One region of the Pedomonas sp. genome, then DNA from elsewhere that is predicted to be linked to it. Evidence: riboswitches for the same ligand, from Rfam matches in the RefSeq annotation. Region 1 holds a riboswitch; the other holds the start of a gene.

Region 1 (7,991 bases):
GGAGATGCACGATGGCTAACCAACGTCAGCAAGGCCAGCAGGGCCAGCAAGGTCAACAAGGCCAGCAGGGCCAGCAGAAGCAGCAGGGCCAACAGGGCCAGCAGAAGCAGCAACAGCAGCGCCAGCAGCCGCAGCGTCAGCAGCAATCCGAATAGCTCGGAGCAGCAGCGCTAACGTCTGTTGCTGGCCGTACTGCGCACAGCAACACCCGGAATGCGGGGCGGTCGCTGGCCGTCCCGCATTCTCGGTTCGGGCGCTGGTTTCCACCGGGGTTTCCACCAGCGGCGCGGAGCTAACCGGCTTCGGTTTCGTTTATTAAATGAAAATGAAGAGGGGTTCCGCATGCGTAAAACGCGCTTTGTCACAGCCGCAATTGGATTGACGGCCTTCGGCCTTGGTGGGGTTGCGCTGGCCAATGCAATCATGTCGCCTGTGAACGAGGCCATCGACCCGACATTTGATATCAGTACCGCAGAGGTTCGCGCGGATGGGGATCTCCTGCACTTCCGCATGACGCTGCGCGGCAATGCGGGGGCCAGCGTGCCGCCCCGTATCGGAAAATTCGAGGGCAGCCAGATGTATGCGTATATCTGGCCGACAAGCGCCGATACCGCCGCAGCGGGCTTCCCGCGCGGGCAGGGCCTGCTGGCGCTGGCGCTGGTGAGCCATCCGGATCTGGTGGAAGACGTCGGCGGCACCCGCTTCTCGATGGACTGGCATCCGCACTGGATGGTGCTGGTGCCCTCCATGGGCTGCGGGCCCTACGGGCTCCGGATCATGGACGGCATGGCCGCCGCGCCCGGTGCCCTGCCGCTGATGACCAAGCCCGCCAGCCTGTCCACCGCAATGACCGGCAATACGCTGGACGTGGAGGTGCCTGCCGCAATGCTTGGCGACAAGAACACGCTGCGGTTCGATGGCATGACGGCCAGCATGGTGGTCAGCAACAGCGGACCTTCGCCGCTTGTCTGCGTGCGGCCGATCGATGTCGCCTCCGGACGCCTCGTCCTTCAGGGCAGAGTTACCCAAACTGGGCAGTAAGGGCGACGAGCAGAGGAACAGATCAAGGTATTTGCGGTTTTCTTTCATAAGGGGCGAACCGCTGCCACTGCATCAATGTCCTGCTTCGCCCCGCAAGAATGGAGACGTGCAATGACAAACCAGTCCCCTTCGTCCGTCGATCCGAACAAGGACAAGGGCGTGCCTGACGATTGCAAGAAAGAAACGGTCAAGCGCGCCGACGAAGCTCTGGACGAAGCGATCGAGGAATCCTTCCCGGCCAGCGACCCCGTATCCATGGTGGTTGACGGCCCGCGCGTTCAGCCGAAGGAATGTGATTTCCGGCCGTCGGACCAGCACCCGGAAACCGATCACGTGGCCCATCCAGAGCGGGATGTGGACGCAAAGCCCCAGCAGGACAACGAGCCGATGGATCGCCCCGAGCATGGCAAGGGCGAGCACCAGCAGCGCTAGTCGTTGCCTGCACACATGCTGAACAGGTCGTGGCGGCGGGATCTCCTGCCGCCACAGTCTTTTCGGGCCGACCCTGATCGCCCCGGGTATGATCGGATCGCCCTGGGTGTGCAGAATCGTTGCCTTGACGGCCCATGCCGGCAGGTTTACCCAAATCGCTGCGGCAGGTTCCCCCTCAACCGGGGGTGAAAAGGGAACCCGGTGACGCGCTGGTCCTCCTGGGGCCGGCCGGCAATCCGGGGCTGCCCCCGCAACTGTATGCGGCGAGTTCGCGCGCTATCGAGCCACTGGGCCCAGCTTTTATGCCGGGGGCCGGGAAGGCGGCGCGCACCGAACGATGACCCGCAAGCCAGGAGACCTGCCTGCCGCAGTCGTCCTTCGCGCGGTCGGGGTGTGCCGGGCGAGCGGTTTTCCCGTGAGACGACGCCGAGCTGGCCGGTCAGCGCGCGGAACCTCGTCATGTCCTGACGCCGCTTCGCTCCGGCCTTGGTGGAAGGTGCCGGTGCCGTGCCCCGTGGGTCGCATGCCGGCCTCACGTGGGTCAGGGTCGTGTCGGAAGCACAGGTGCGGTGCAGCCGCAAACAGGAACGAAGGCGAAGGATGGGGCGCGGCGCAGCGTGGTTGCTGGCAACGCTTCTGACCGCCTCCTTGCCGTTCGCCATCTCGGGGCTGTCGGAGGCAAGGAACGCCATCGCCGCCATTGCCCCGGGCAGGACGGATGCGGATAGCGCCGCTCTGCTCAAGGAAAACAGACCTCGGCGGATCGTCTCCCTCAATCCCTGTCTTGACGCCATTCTTTTGGAAGTGGCCGATGACGCCCAGATCACGGCGCTCAGCCACTTCTCGCGCGATCCGGAGCAATCCGCTGTTGCGCAGGCGGCGCGGCGCTTCCCCGTGACCTACGAGACGGCCGAGGAAATCCTGCTTCTGAAGCCGGATCTGGTGCTGGCCAGCATTCATACCGCTCCCGCCACCCGTCGGGCGCTGGAGCGCATGAACATTCCGGTGGCGTTGTTCGGCGTGCCTGCAACGGTCGAGGAAAGTCATGCTCAGGTTCGGGATGTTGCCGCCCGCGTCGGCCATCCTGAACGGGGTGAGGCATTGGTGCGCCGGATCGAGGCGGCGCTGGAGGCTCTGCGCCCGCAAGCGTCGGATGCCGGACCGCCGGTGCCCGCTCTCATCCTTCAGCCGGGCGGCTTCTCGCCGGGCGCAGGCACGTTGCAGGACGATCTGCTGGCCCGCGCCGGGCTGCGCAACGTCTCGGCGCGCTACGGCGTCAACTTCTGGGGCGTCGTGCGGCTGGAAGAACTGGTCGAAAATCCGCCCCGCCTGCTGTTGACCGGCGCGGACGGTGCCGATGCCAGCGCCGGGGGTGATCGCCTGCTCTCCCATCCGGTGCTCAAGCGACTGGAAGGCCGCATGCTTGCCTCTCCCTATCCCCGGCAGCTGTTGTACTGCGGGGGGCCAACGTTGCTGGAAGCCGCACGCTATCTTCGCCTTGCCCGCACTGCTTTGGAAAACGCCTCATGAACCGCGCCGCGTCCCTCCCTGTTCTGCCCGTCCTTGCCGGTCTCATCCTCATGCTGGCCGTCCTCTCTCTGGGAGTGGGCAAGGTGTGGGTGTCGCCGTGGGGCATTTTCTCACATGAGGAAGCCACCCGGACCTTCATCATTCTTGATCTGCGCCTGCCTCGAACCCTGCTCGCCATTCTGGTGGGCGGGGCGCTCGGGCTGGCGGGCGCGGTCATGCAGGGCTACCTGCGCAATCCGCTGGCAGACCCCGGCGTCCTTGGCGTCTCCGCCTGCGCGGCGTTCGGCGCGGTCCTGGCCATCTGGTTCGGGGTTTCCGGCGTCGCCATCTGGGTGCTGCCGGTGTGTGCCATGGCAGCGGCGGTTGCGGGCATGGCGCTGCTCTATCTGCTGGCCGTGGAGACCAACCGCGTGACCACCTTCATTCTGGCGGGCATTATCCTCAACAGCCTTGCTGGGGCCCTGACCTCCTTTGCCATCAGCCTTGCACCCAGCCCCTTCGCCACGGCGGAGATCATCAACTGGATGATGGGCGCGCTGACGGACCGCAGCATGAGCGACGTCTGGATCATCCTGCCGTTCGTGCTGCTGGGCGGCGGCGTGCTGCTGACGACCGGACGCGCGCTGGACGGTCTCAGCCTTGGCGAGATGACCGCCCGCACCATGGGGATCGACCTTGCAGCTACCCACCGCCGCATTCTGTTCGGCGTCGGCATTTCCGTCGGGGCGACCGTTGCGGTGACCGGCATCATCGGTTTCGTCGGTCTGGTGGTGCCGCACCTGCTGCGCCCGTGGGTTGGCGCGCGGCCCGGCGCGCTTCTCGTGCCCAGCATCTTCGGCGGCAGTGCCCTCGTGCTGGCAGCGGATACGGTGGTGCGGGCGCTGCCCGGCGGCACCGAGGTGAAGCTGGGCATCGTCATGGCGGTGCTGGGCGCGCCGTTCTTCCTTTACCTGCTCATGAAAATGCGGAGCCAGCTGGCATGAGTACGCTCGCCTGTGAAGACCTGACCGTCGATGTGCCCTCGCGCCGTCTCGTCGGCCCGGTGAACGTCACCTTCCGCTCCGGCGAAGTGACGGCGGTGCTCGGCCCCAACGGCGCCGGCAAGTCCACGTGGCTTGCAAGCCTGTGCGGCGGCCGTGAGCCGAGCAGCGGCTCCGTGTTCCTTGACTTTGCCGATCTTTCCCTGATGGACCCGCGCGAGCGGGCACTGCGCATCGGTTTTCTGGCGCAGGGCCGCGAGGTGGCGTGGGGTCTGGACGTGGAGACCGTCGTGCGCCTCGGGCGGCTGCCGTATGGCCGCACCGGTATCAGCACCAGCCCGGCTGATGACGCGGCAGTAGAGGACGCGATCAACCGCTGCGAACTCGGGCACCTGCGTGACCGCAATATCCTGACGCTGTCAGGCGGCGAACGGGCGCGCGTGCTGCTGGCCCGCGTGCTGGCAGGGGAGCCGGACTGGATTCTGGCGGACGAGCCGCTGGCCGGGCTGGACCCGGCCTTCCAGCTCGACATCGTGCGCCTGCTGCGCGAACTGGCACAGGAAGGGCGGGGCGTTATCGTCACCTTGCATGACCTGGCGCTGGTGGGCCGGCTGGCGGATCGGGTGATCGTCATGCGCACGGGCAAGGTCGTGGCGGATGGCCCGCCCGTCACGGTGCTGACGCCGGATGTCATGTCCGTGGCTTACGGCGTTGCCGTGGAAGTGGTGACGGCGGCCAATGGCGAGCGGGTGGTACTGCCCACGCAGCGGCTGCGGCTGGGCTGAGGTTCAGCAGGCGGCTCGCGCTCTTCGTCATTTTGACGGCGGAATAGCCCCTTCCTTCGGCGCTTTGTCTGTGGTCGTTGGCACGGTTTGGTGGGATGTTCTACCCGCGTTGAGAACCGGCCTGTCCACCAGAGGCCAACCCACACGAAGGGGGAGGAGACACCATGAGCGAGGCGAGCATCCAGACCGAGGCGACGGCATCAACCGGCCCCCGGAAAATCACCTGGCCCAAGTTCCGCTGGGAAGACCCGCTGCTGCTGGAGGAGAGCCTGACCGAAGAGGAGCGCCTCATTCGTGACAGCGCCCGGGCCTATTGTCAGGAAAAGCTCATGCCCCGCGTGGTGGAAGGCAACCGGCATGAAAAGTTCTTCCCCGAGATGATGACCGAAGCAGGGGCGCTCGGCCTGCTCGGCTCCACCATCAAGGGCTACGGCTGCCCCGGCGTGTCTTACGTCTCCTATGGCCTCATCGCCCGCGAGGTGGAGCGGGTGGACTCCGCCTATCGCTCCACCCTTTCCGTGCAGTCTTCGCTGGTAATGTGGCCGATCTACGCTTACGGCACCGAAGCGCACCGCGAGAAATATCTTCCCAAGCTCGCCACTGGCGAATGGGTCGGCTCCTTTGGCCTCACCGAACCAGATGCGGGCTCTGACCCGGGCAGCATGAAAACCCGGGCCCGCCGTGTGGATGGCGGCTTCGTGCTGAATGGCTCCAAGATGTGGATCACCAACTCGCCCATCGCGCAGGTGTTCGTGATCTGGGCCAAGCTGGCGAACGAGGAAGGCAAGGACGAAATCCGAGGCTTCATCGTCGAGCGCGGGGACAAAGGTCTCTCGACGCCCAAGATCGAGGGCAAGTTCTCCCTGCGTGCGGGCTTGACCGGCGAGGTGGTGCTGGACGAGGTGTTCATTCCAGAGGACCGCATGTTCCCGGAAATCAAGGGTCTGGGCGGGCCGTTCGGCTGCCTCAACAATGCGCGCTACGGCATTGCTTGGGGTTCGCTCGGTGCGGCGGAATTCTGCTGGCACGCCGCCCGCCAGTACGGACTGGATCGCAAGCAGTTCGGCCGCCCTCTGGCCGCCACCCAACTGTTCCAGAAAAAGCTGGCGGACATGCAGACCGAGATCACGCTGGGGCTGGCCGCCTGTCTTCAGGCGGGCCGCCTGATGGATGAAGGCAAGCTCGCGCCCGAGGCGATTTCCCTCCTCAAGCGCAACAACTGCGGCAAGGCGCTGGAGATCGCCCGCACCGCCCGTGACATGCACGGCGGCAACGGCATTTCAGATGAATTCCATGTCATCCGCCACATGATCAACCTGGAAGCCGTCAACACCTACGAAGGCACCCATGACGTGCACGCCCTCATTCTGGGCCGGGCACAGACCGGCATTCAGGCGTTCGCCTAACCTTTTTATTGCAGGGGTTCATTCGCAGGAGAGACGGGTCTCTCCTGCGAAAACAAACATGGCTTTCCCGCTGCGTCATGCAACCCATGCCGGGCTGAGGCGTCCTTTCGTCATGCGGGCGGAAGGAGAGCAGCGTCATGACGGATGTGAACACCACCGCGACCGGTCAGCCCGGCGGTTTCAGCCAGCATAGTGCGGACCTTCCCACGGGTGAGGTCATCGTCGCCAGCCAGCCGGGTGCGCCATTCACGCAACTGCTGCGCGCGGGCAAGCATCATCTGGTGGCGGACGAGCCCATTGATGTGGGCGGCGGCGATGCCGGACCGAACCCCTACGATTATCTGCTAATGGCGCTGGGCAGCTGCACGTCCATGACGGTGCGGCTTTATGCCGATCGCAAGGGCTGGCCGCTGGAAGGCATCGTCGTCAGCCTGAGGCATGAGCGGCTGCACGTCCGCGACTGCGTGGACTGCGAGACCGGCGTCACCAACATGGAGCGCATTAATCTCAATCTGGTATTGCACGGCGCGTTGGATGAGGCGCAGCGGGCGCGGTTGCTGGAGATTGCCAACAAGTGCCCGGTTCACCGCACGCTGACCGGCAAGATGCAGATCGTCACATCGCTGATGAGTTGAGCGCGGCAGAACGCTTGAGAGGCCAGCGCACGCGCACGAGCCAGTAGATCAGGATCAGAAGGACGAGCAGCACCGGCGCTGCCAGCAGGGGCAAAATGCGCATGGGCTCGGGAAATACCTGAGCCTGACCCAGAAAAAACGAAGCGCAGGCAATGAGCAGCGCAAAGCACATGCGCCACAAATGGCGAGTGAGGCGCTGAACGCCCTGCAGGCCGCCCGCCCGCAACATGCGGATGTCCAGCATCGCTGCCAGCAGCGCGACTGAGCCAAAGACGAAATAGACGGGGGTCGGCTGCCCGTCTTTCACCCCGGTGCCGCTGACCTGCGCCTCATAGCCGAAATAAAAGCCGATAACTCCGGTTGCCAGCGCGACAAGCAGGGCACCGACGTGCGCCTTGCGAGAGGTCGCCCCCAGAGGCTGCACCGCGAGCAATGCGGTTACGACCAGATAAAAGGTCAGCAGTCCGGCAATGACAGAAAGTCTGTCAGGCACCATGGTGGCCAGTACCGCCCCGGTCCCGGACATGAACAGCATGGTGTAAACAAAAACCGTGCCGCTCTTGCGGTGCAGCTTTCCACCCTTCAGGGCGACAAGCGCAACAGCGCCGGAAAGCAGTGCCAGCAATCCGGCAATGATGTGCAGCACTGTCATGTTCAATCACCCCGTGGGGCAAGCTCTTGGCTTTGCCGGAATTTGCAGCGAAACGGCTCTGGAACGCAAAAATGCAAGTCCCGGGAGCGAGGCTTCAGTGAAGAGACACCAACGCCGCCAACACCCGAGGTACTAGCACGCTTCTCCAGTTCCGTTTCACTGTCAATATGTTCCGGCAGGGCGGGCAGGGGGTGCCGCCGGGCAAGGCCCAATAAAACAAGGGGAGGGCAGGAGGGTTAAGACCCTCCTGCAAAAAGAACCTCATCCAAGAAACAAGTCGGCGCAGGCGTCGATGATCGCGTCCGCATCCAGGCGGTAATGGTGGTAAAGATCAGGGATATCGCCCACCTGTCCGAAGCTGTCGATCCCGAGTGCGCTCACCCGCTGGCCGCGCACAGAGCCGAGCCAACTCAGCGTGGAAGGCGCGCCGTCCAGGACTGTCACCAGTCCTGCGGTAGCGGGCAGTTCGGCGAGCAGGGTTTCGATATGGCTCGGGCGATTGCTGCCTTCCCTCCAACGAGCGCGACGGC
Region 2 (7,991 bases), on a different contig from region 1:
GCTTGGCCTGCGCTGCCTCACCCGGATCGTTGACGATGAAGGGGTAGATAACCGGCATGGCTCCGGTCAGCGCCTCGGGCCAGCAGTCCTGTGACAGCGCCACCGACTTGCCCGGCAGCCATTCAAGGGTGCCATGCGCACCCACATGCACCAGCGCGTCCATGTGCTGCTGCCGCAGCCAGAGGTAGAAGGCGACATAACCATGGCGCGGGCAGCGCGAGAGATCGTGGTAGTCCCCGTCGCGGCTCCCCGGATTTCCCCTCTCGGGCTGAAGGGCAACGAGCAGGTTGCCGAGCAGGACGGCTGCAAAGCGGAAGGCGCCCTTCACGACGGCCGTATCCGCCTCCGGCTCGCCCCAGGCTGCACCAAGTGCTGCCTGCAGACTGTCCGGCAATGCGGCCAGCGCCTTGCGATATTCAGATACCGGCCAGTCCAGATGTTCGCTGGCCAAGGCCATTGCCAGCCCTGGCCGCTCGCGCGTTGCATAACCCGCCCCGGCCAGATCCGCGAGCATCGCCTCGGCGGAGGCAAGGGCATCCAGTCCGACGGCATGGGCCAACTGGTGCGGCTTTCCAGGGTAGGTGGAGAGCACAAGCGCCACGCGCCGCTCTCCAGCCGGCTTGCGCGCAAGCGCGATCCAGCCCGTCACACGCGCCGCAATCGCCTCGATCCGGTCCGGATCGGGCCTGTGAGCATTGCGGGCAAATTCAAGAGACGGATCGCGCGCGCCCGGCTCCTTGAAACTGGCAACCCCGGTGAAGATCCGCCCGTCAACCTCGGGCAGCACGACATGCATGGCAAGGTCTGCCGGAGACAGGCCGCGCGACGCCGTCGCCCAGACCGCACGCGAGGAGGTGGCAAGCGCCAGCTGGAACACCGGCACGCCTGCACCGTCGAGCGGGGTGTCTCCGCCCTCACCACGCGCGGAAAAAGCCGTGGCGTTCAGGATTGCCGCTGGCAAAAGGCGCCGCACCCACCGGTCCACCTGCTGGCGCGCGGCGTCCGCCTTCAGCGAAGGCACGAAGATCGAGAGCGTCTCGAAACCTTTCCGCTCGAAGGCGGCATGGAGCGCGGCAAAGGGCTCGATATCGTGGGCGGCAAGATAAGAGCGATAAAAGACGATGAGGACGAGCGGCCGGGCCGGATCACGCACGACAGAGTCCGGGCAGAGGACACCGCGCTCGGGATGCCACCCTCCCGCCATCGGCAGCAGATGGCAGTCGGGTATGGGCGCACCCTTCAGCCCTGCGGCCCGTGCGAGCAGGCCCAAGGCTGCCTGCGCCGCGCCTGCCCCGCCCGCATCGCACAGCCGGGCAAGCGCGCGCAGCATGGGCCTGGGCACCGTCGATATTTGATCCAGGCGGCTGTCCGGGCGGCCGTCGCCCGGCAGTACGGCGAGCACCAGACCGCGCGCTCTTGCCAAAGCCTCCACCTGCTGCAGGCCATAGCTCCAGTACGGCATGCCGCCAATGAGCCGGATCAGGATCGCCCTGGCGCCGGACAGTGTCCGCTCGACATAGGTATCCACCGACAAGGGATGCATCAGCGCGGTCAGATTGGCGAGCCGGAGGGAGGGAAAATTCCCGTCCGCCTCGCGGGCCTGATGCCATCCGGTTGCAAAGGCCCCGAGGTCGCTGTCGGAAAAAGACAGCACGACCAGATCCGCCGGCTCCTGCAGCAGATCCTGCGGGACGGCGGTCTCCTCCAGCCCGTGGGTTTCCCGGAAGATGACGTGCATTGCGCGTCAGCCCTGCAGCACCGTGCGGATGGCCTCGGGCACGATCCGATCATGCTCGGCAATGACAACGAGCATGGTGCGGCGCGGCTCGTCCGGACGCCAGGGACGGTCATACTGGTAGCGCACCCGCGCGCCTACCGCCTGCACCAGGAGGCGCATGGGCTTGCCGGCAACGGCGGCATAGCCCTTTACTCGCAAAATGCGCTGCTCATGCGCCAGGGTCTCGATCCGTGCCGCCAGTTCGGCCGGATCCTTGATCTCGCCGAATTGGATGATGGCGCTGTTGAAATCCTCGTGCTCATGGTCGTCCTCGCCATCATGATGCGATGGCCGCGCGGCAAGATCGTCTTCAGCTGCGGCCCCCAACCCCAAGATCACGCGCGGGTCGACACGTCCGTCTACGAGCTCGATGACGGGCACCGGGCGCGGCGCCTCGGCTGCAATGACGGCGCGGGCGGCGGCCACGCCGTCGGGCCCGGCCAGATCCCCCTTGGTCAGCAGGACCATGTCAGCGCAGGCGAGCTGATCTTCAAAAACTTCCGAAAGCGGCGTTTCGTGATCGATGCTTGGGTCAGAGGCGCGCTGCGCGTTGAGCGCCGCCACATCCGGTGCGAACCGTCCGGCGGCAATGGCATCGGCATCCGCCAGCGCCAGCACGCCATCGACCGTGATCCGGCTGCGGATCGCAGGCCAGTCGAATGCCTTGAGCAAAGGCTTGGGCAGAGCCAGGCCCGACGTTTCGATGAGAATGTGGTCGGGGCGCGGATCAAGCGCGAGCAGCGTTTCAACCGTCGGGATGAAATCGTCCGCAACGGTGCAGCAGATGCAGCCGTTGGCAAGCTCAATGATGTTCTCTGCCGGGCAATCAGGAATGGCACAGGTCTGGAGAATATCGCCATCCACACCCAGCGTTCCGAACTCATTGACCACCACGGCCAGCCTGCGGCCGCCCGCATTGCGGATCAGGTGGCTGATCAGCGTGGTCTTCCCTGCACCCAGAAAGCCGGTCACGATCGTGACAGGGACCTTGGCAAGATCCGGCATGGTAACTCCCCACGCGCCGAGGCGATGAATGCGGGGGCTTGCCGGACAAGTCCGGTCGGCGCGCGAAGACGGGCGGGCGCGTTGAGGCACCCGTTACCGCGCATCCGTGCAGCCCCAGCTGCACAGCTTCGTCGCCCAGACGGAAAGTTACCGTGCCATGGCCATTCCCTGGACCGCGGCAAGAGCGACCAAACGCCGGCAGGTCTCCTGGCTCGCGGGTCACAGCTTGATGCACGCCTTCCCAGGTCTGCGCTTACGCGCTCTCCAGTGGCTGCCCCCGGTTACGAGGGCCTGTGCATCGCGCTCACCGCTTACAGTTGCAGGGACAGCTGCGGACTTGGGAGCAAGCTCCCGCACCGCATTCCCCTTTAAGCCCCTCTCGGGGCACCGGCGCGATCTGGTGTCAGCAGAGCTGATCTGCCAACGAAGCGTTTGTACGGCAGCCTTTTTAAAAAGCCAATGGCTTCGTGAGCCAGATCGCAACCCTTCCATTGCCCGGGGGCAACGGCCCTGCCGCGCCCTTCTTCCCGCGGCAGGCCCGTCGCCGCGGGAAGAAGGGCGCCGCGCGATTGAAGTCACAGCCAGGACGCGGCAAAAGGCTCCGAGGTGATGCGGGCATGATAATGACGGGGAGGCGTTGCTGGCCATGGCCATGGTGGGACCGCTCAAGCTGAAAGCGCAGCTCTTCTGTGGCGACGAGATCGCCATGGGCCCCGGCAAGGCCGATCTGCTCGATGCCATCGACACGCACGGCTCGATCTCGGCTGCCGGGCGCGCGCTCGGCATGAGCTATCGGCGTACCTGGCTGCTCGTCGACACGATGAACCGGTGCTGGCGCGAACCACTCGTGGACACGGCCGCAGGCGGCCCGCATGGCGGCGGCGCCCGGCTGTCGCCGCTCGGTCGGCAGGTGCTGCAGCGCTTCCGCACAATCGAGCGGAAAATGGCCGAGGCCGTCGAAGGCGATCCGCTTCTCATGCTGCTCGAGCCGATGCGCGCTGCTCCCAAGACCTCCCGGCAGGACTGACGGCCAAAAGGCCGATGAGCGAGAGGACCGATGACCAGCCTTCCCGACAGAACGCCTGCTGACAACATGCCATCAACGCTATATACCGCGGTGCATAGCGTCGAACGGAGATGCCCACATGCGATTGCTTTGCCGCCTGCTGCTGGTTCTGGCGCTTGTCGGGGCCGGCCTCGGCCCTGCGGCGGCGCGGCAGAAGGCTCCGCTTGTGCTTGCCGCCGCCAGCCTCCAGGAGTCGCTGACAGCTGCAGCGCAGGCCTGGGCGGCGATGGGCCATCTCGAGCCGACGCTTTCGTTTGCCGCCTCCTCGGCGCTTGCCCGGCAGATCATCGCCGGCGCGCCCGCTGATCTCTTCATTTCGGCTGATGAACCCTGGATGGATCATGTCGCGGGCAAGGGTCTGATCCGCCCCGGGACGCGCGCATCCTTTCTTGCCAACAGCCTTGTTCTGGTCGCGCCTGCGACAAGCAAGGCCAGGCTCACCATCGGGCCGGGCTTTCCGCTCGGCCGGGCTCTGGGGACCGGCCGGCTGGCGATGGCCGATCCCGACGCGGTTCCGGCCGGCAAGTACGGCAAGGCCGCGCTCTCAAGTCTTGGCGTCTGGCATGGCATCGAGGCCCGGATTGCCCGGGCGGAAAACGTTCGGGCCGCGCTTGCGCTGGTCGAGCGCGGCGAGGCCCCGTTCGGGATCGTCTATATGACCGATGCCAGGGCGGCCAAGGCCGTCCGGATTGTCGGCACGTTCCCCGAGGACACCCACCCCCCGATTACCTATCCGGTTGCAGCGCTCAAGACGTCAACCAGCGCCGATGCTGAGGCCTTCCGGCGCTTCCTCGTCTCGCCCGAGGGCAAGGCGATCTTTCAGCGCTACGGCTTCACTCCGCGGTAATTCCAATGCTGCTGACGCCTGACGAATGGAACATCATCCGGCTCTCGCTCAAGGTGAGCGCCGTGGCCGTGGCCGGCACGCTGCCGATCGCCTTCGCTCTTGCCTGGCTGCTGGCCCGTGGCCGGTTTCCGGGCAAGGTTGTGCTCGATGCTGTGATCCACTTGCCCCTTGTGCTGCCGCCCGTCGTGACAGGCTGGCTGCTGCTGCTTGCCTTTGGAACCAACGGCCCGGCCGGTCGCCTCCTGGAGGACTGGTTCGGCATCACCTTCATGTTCCGCTGGACCGGGGCAGCGCTGGCAGCGGCTGTGATGGCGCTGCCGCTGATCGTGCGGGCGATCCGCTTGTCCCTTGAAGCGGTGGATCGTCGCCTCGAGGGTGCGGCAAGGACGCTTGGAGCAAGCCCGGCCTACACGTTCCTGACGATCACCGTGCCCCTGTCGCTGCCGGGCGTGCTTGCCGGCGCCGTCCTTGGATTTGCGCGCTCGATTGGAGAGTTCGGGGCAACGATCACCTTCGTCTCCAATATTCCAGGGGAGACCCGGACCTTGCCCATCGCCATCTATTCAGCCCTTCAGGTGCCAGGTTCAGATGCGATCATCGCGCGCCTGGCGCTCATCTCGGTGCTGCTGTCATTGGCGGCACTGGTCGCCTCAGAGGCGCTCTCACGGCGTGCCGGTGCGGGACGGCAGAACCATGTCCTTTGAGATCGATGTTCGCTGCCGGCTGGGCAGTGCCAGGATCGCGTTGTCCCTGCGGGCCGGCGCGGGGATCACCGCCCTGTTCGGACCATCAGGCGCGGGCAAGACCAGCATCCTGAACATGGTTGCCGGGCTGCTCAGGCCCGATGAGGGGCGGATCGTTGTTGCGGGCGAGCTCCTCTTCGACAGCCGCGCCGGGGTCGATCTGCCGCCCGAGCGCCGGCGCTCGGGCTACATCTTCCAGGATGGCCGCCTGTTCCCGCACAAGCGGGTGCGCGCCAACCTGCTCTATGGCCAGCGCCTTGCGCCGCCTGAGGCCAGGTGGATCGACTTGGATGAGGTCGTCGCCTTCCTGGGGATCAAGCACCTTCTTGACCGCTGGCCGCGCACGCTGTCCGGCGGCGAGGCGCAGCGGGTGGCAATCGGCCGGGCGCTTCTGTCGGGGCCGCGTTTTCTCCTCATGGATGAGCCCCTTTCCTCGCTCGATGCCTCGCGTCGGGAAGAGATCCTGCGGGTCATCGAGCGCATACGGGACGATCTGGGGCTGCCGATCCTCTATGTCAGTCATGATCGGACCGAGGTCGAGCGCCTGGCAACCCAGGTGGTCCACCTGACGCCGGGACAAGCGTAGCCCTGCCCGTGCCTGGGCCGCAGACACGGGCCCCAGCCTGCATCCATGCAGCACGGATCCTCGCCGGCAACCAGGCTCGCAGGGCTGAGAACAAAAGCGTCCCGCAGCCCCTCTTTGACCCTCTCTAAGCTGTAACCATTGCAAAATGGCCTACCATCTGCCATATCATTCGTTAGCGAACGAATGGATACACTGTGACTGCAGACGAGACGCGCTTCACCTCCTCTCTGGCTCCCCTCTCGCGCTTGTGGAAGCGCGCGATCGGCATTGTCGTGACGCCCTTTGGCCTGACCGAGCCGATGACAGCGCCGCTCATCCGCATCCATCGCACCGGCGGGATGACACAGGCCGCCTTGGCTGAGTGCCTTGGCATCGGCGGGCCCTCGCTGGTGCCGGTCCTCAACCGCCTTGAGGCGCTTGGCCTGATCGAGCGCCGTCTGGATACGGATGACAAGCGGGTGAACCGGATCCACCTGACAGCCGCCGGGGTCGACCTTGCCATGCGGATCGAAACGGCGATCGAGGCGCTTCGTAAGATGGCGCTGGCCGACGTCAGCGACGAACAGGTTTCCGCCTGCCTTGAGGTTTTTGCTCACATGGAACGTGCGCTGGACCAGTTCATCGCCTCTCCTTCGCCGGTGACCGGGTCGGGACCGGCCCGGGGATGAGCCCGCGGGCCCTGCGGGGAGTTTTTTCCCTCAACACGTTTCTGGCCGGCATGCTGGCGCTTTACGTCGCGCTGGCACTTGGACTGGAAAACCCGTTCTGGGCGCTGATGTCGGTTTACATCGTCAGCAATCCACTGGCGGGTACCGTGCGCTCCAAGGCGGCCTACCGCCTTGCCGGAACGGTCGTGGGCGCTGCCGTGGCGGTCGTTCTGGTGCCCGCCTTTTCCAATTCGCCCCCGCTCCTCAGTCTGGCTCTGGCGCTGTGGGTGGGCTTTTGCGGCGGCAGCGCGGTGCTCGATCGCACACCGCGCAGCTATGCCTTCGTCCTGTGCGGCTATACGGCAGCGCTGGTGGGCTTCCCCAGCGTCGACAATCCCGGACAGGTGTTCTGGACTGCCGTTGCCCGCGTCGAGGAAACCGGCATCGGCATTCTTTGCGCGACCATCCTGCACAGTCTGGTCCTGCCCAAGGGTATCGGACCCTCGCTGTCCAGCCTGATCCGACGTTTCGAGGCCGACGCGCAGGACTTGGTCACCCAGATGCTGAACAGCCGGGGCGAGCCGCCGGCCTCCCTTGCCTACAAGCTCGCCGGCGACGTGACCGCCCTTTACCTGATGGCGACCCACCTGCCCTTTGATGTCTCGGACTACCAGACCAAGAGCCGGGAGACCCGGGCCCTGGCAGAGCGCATGTCCGCACTGCTGCCGCTGGTGCGCACGGTGGGCGACCGCCTGCAGGCCCTGCGGCGGTCCGGCGCAACCTTGCCGACAGACTCCGAGGCGCTGATCCGGGACGTCTCCGACTGGGTCGCATCGGGGCCGGTCGCACCCGATCAGAGGGCGGACGCCCTCCTTGCCCGGGCCCGCGCGCTGGAGCCCAGCCTCGGACAATCGCCCCGGTGGGATGAGCTTCTTGCCGCAAACTTCCATGCAAGGCTCGGCGAGCTGATCTCCACCTATCGGGAGTGCCGTGCGCTCGGAGGCCATCTGGCCGATGGCACGCCGATCCCTTTGGCCGCGCAGCCCCGGCCTGCCAGCACCGCCTTTGGCGCATTGCACCTGGATTACGGCATGGCATTCTGGTCGGGCCTGACCTCGGTGGTTGCCATCGCGCTCGTCTGCGCTTTTTGGATCATGACGGGCTGGTCCAACGGCAGCAGCGCGGCCATGCTCACCGCGGTCTTCACGACCCTGTTCGCAGCGATGGACGATCCTGCCCAGCAGATCCAGCGCGATGCGATCATGTCCATAGCGGCGGCAATGCTGGCGGGGATCTACCTGTTTGTCATCCTGCCGCCCC

What was found. A riboswitch is a leader RNA that binds a small molecule or an ion and turns the genes downstream of it on or off. The one in region 1 is predicted to bind cobalamin.
Region 2: linked by a shared signal. The riboswitch ahead of cobW (cobalamin biosynthesis protein CobW) and the one ahead of VIG90_RS19340 (ABC transporter substrate-binding protein) in region 1 are both predicted to bind cobalamin.

What each region holds. Positions count from the first base shown of each region.
Region 1 covers NZ_DATBUP010000268.1:18,916-26,906, reverse strand. Annotated here, with positions in the region: gene VIG90_RS19355 (hypothetical protein) at 1-146, opposite strand, end outside; gene VIG90_RS19350 (hypothetical protein) at 343-1,041, shown strand; gene VIG90_RS19345 (hypothetical protein) at 1,153-1,473, shown strand; cobalamin riboswitch at 1,622-1,853, shown strand; gene VIG90_RS19340 (ABC transporter substrate-binding protein) at 2,074-3,003, shown strand; gene VIG90_RS19335 (iron ABC transporter permease) at 3,000-3,986, shown strand; gene VIG90_RS19330 (ABC transporter ATP-binding protein) at 3,983-4,768, shown strand; gene VIG90_RS19325 (acyl-CoA dehydrogenase) at 4,933-6,174, shown strand; gene VIG90_RS19320 (OsmC family protein) at 6,312-6,809, shown strand; gene VIG90_RS19315 (hypothetical protein) at 6,790-7,461, opposite strand; gene VIG90_RS19310 (1-deoxy-D-xylulose-5-phosphate synthase N-terminal domain-containing protein) at 7,723-7,991, opposite strand, start outside.
Region 2 covers NZ_DATBUP010000137.1:22,748-30,738, forward strand. Annotated here, with positions in the region: gene cobN (cobaltochelatase subunit CobN) at 1-1,738, opposite strand, end outside; gene cobW (cobalamin biosynthesis protein CobW) at 1,745-2,782, opposite strand; cobalamin riboswitch at 2,963-3,189, opposite strand; gene VIG90_RS10560 (winged helix-turn-helix domain-containing protein) at 3,435-3,809, shown strand; gene modA (molybdate ABC transporter substrate-binding protein) at 3,928-4,695, shown strand; gene modB (molybdate ABC transporter permease subunit) at 4,701-5,399, shown strand; gene VIG90_RS10575 (molybdenum ABC transporter ATP-binding protein) at 5,389-6,024, shown strand; gene VIG90_RS10580 (MarR family transcriptional regulator) at 6,219-6,692, shown strand; gene VIG90_RS10585 (FUSC family protein) at 6,689-7,991, shown strand, end outside.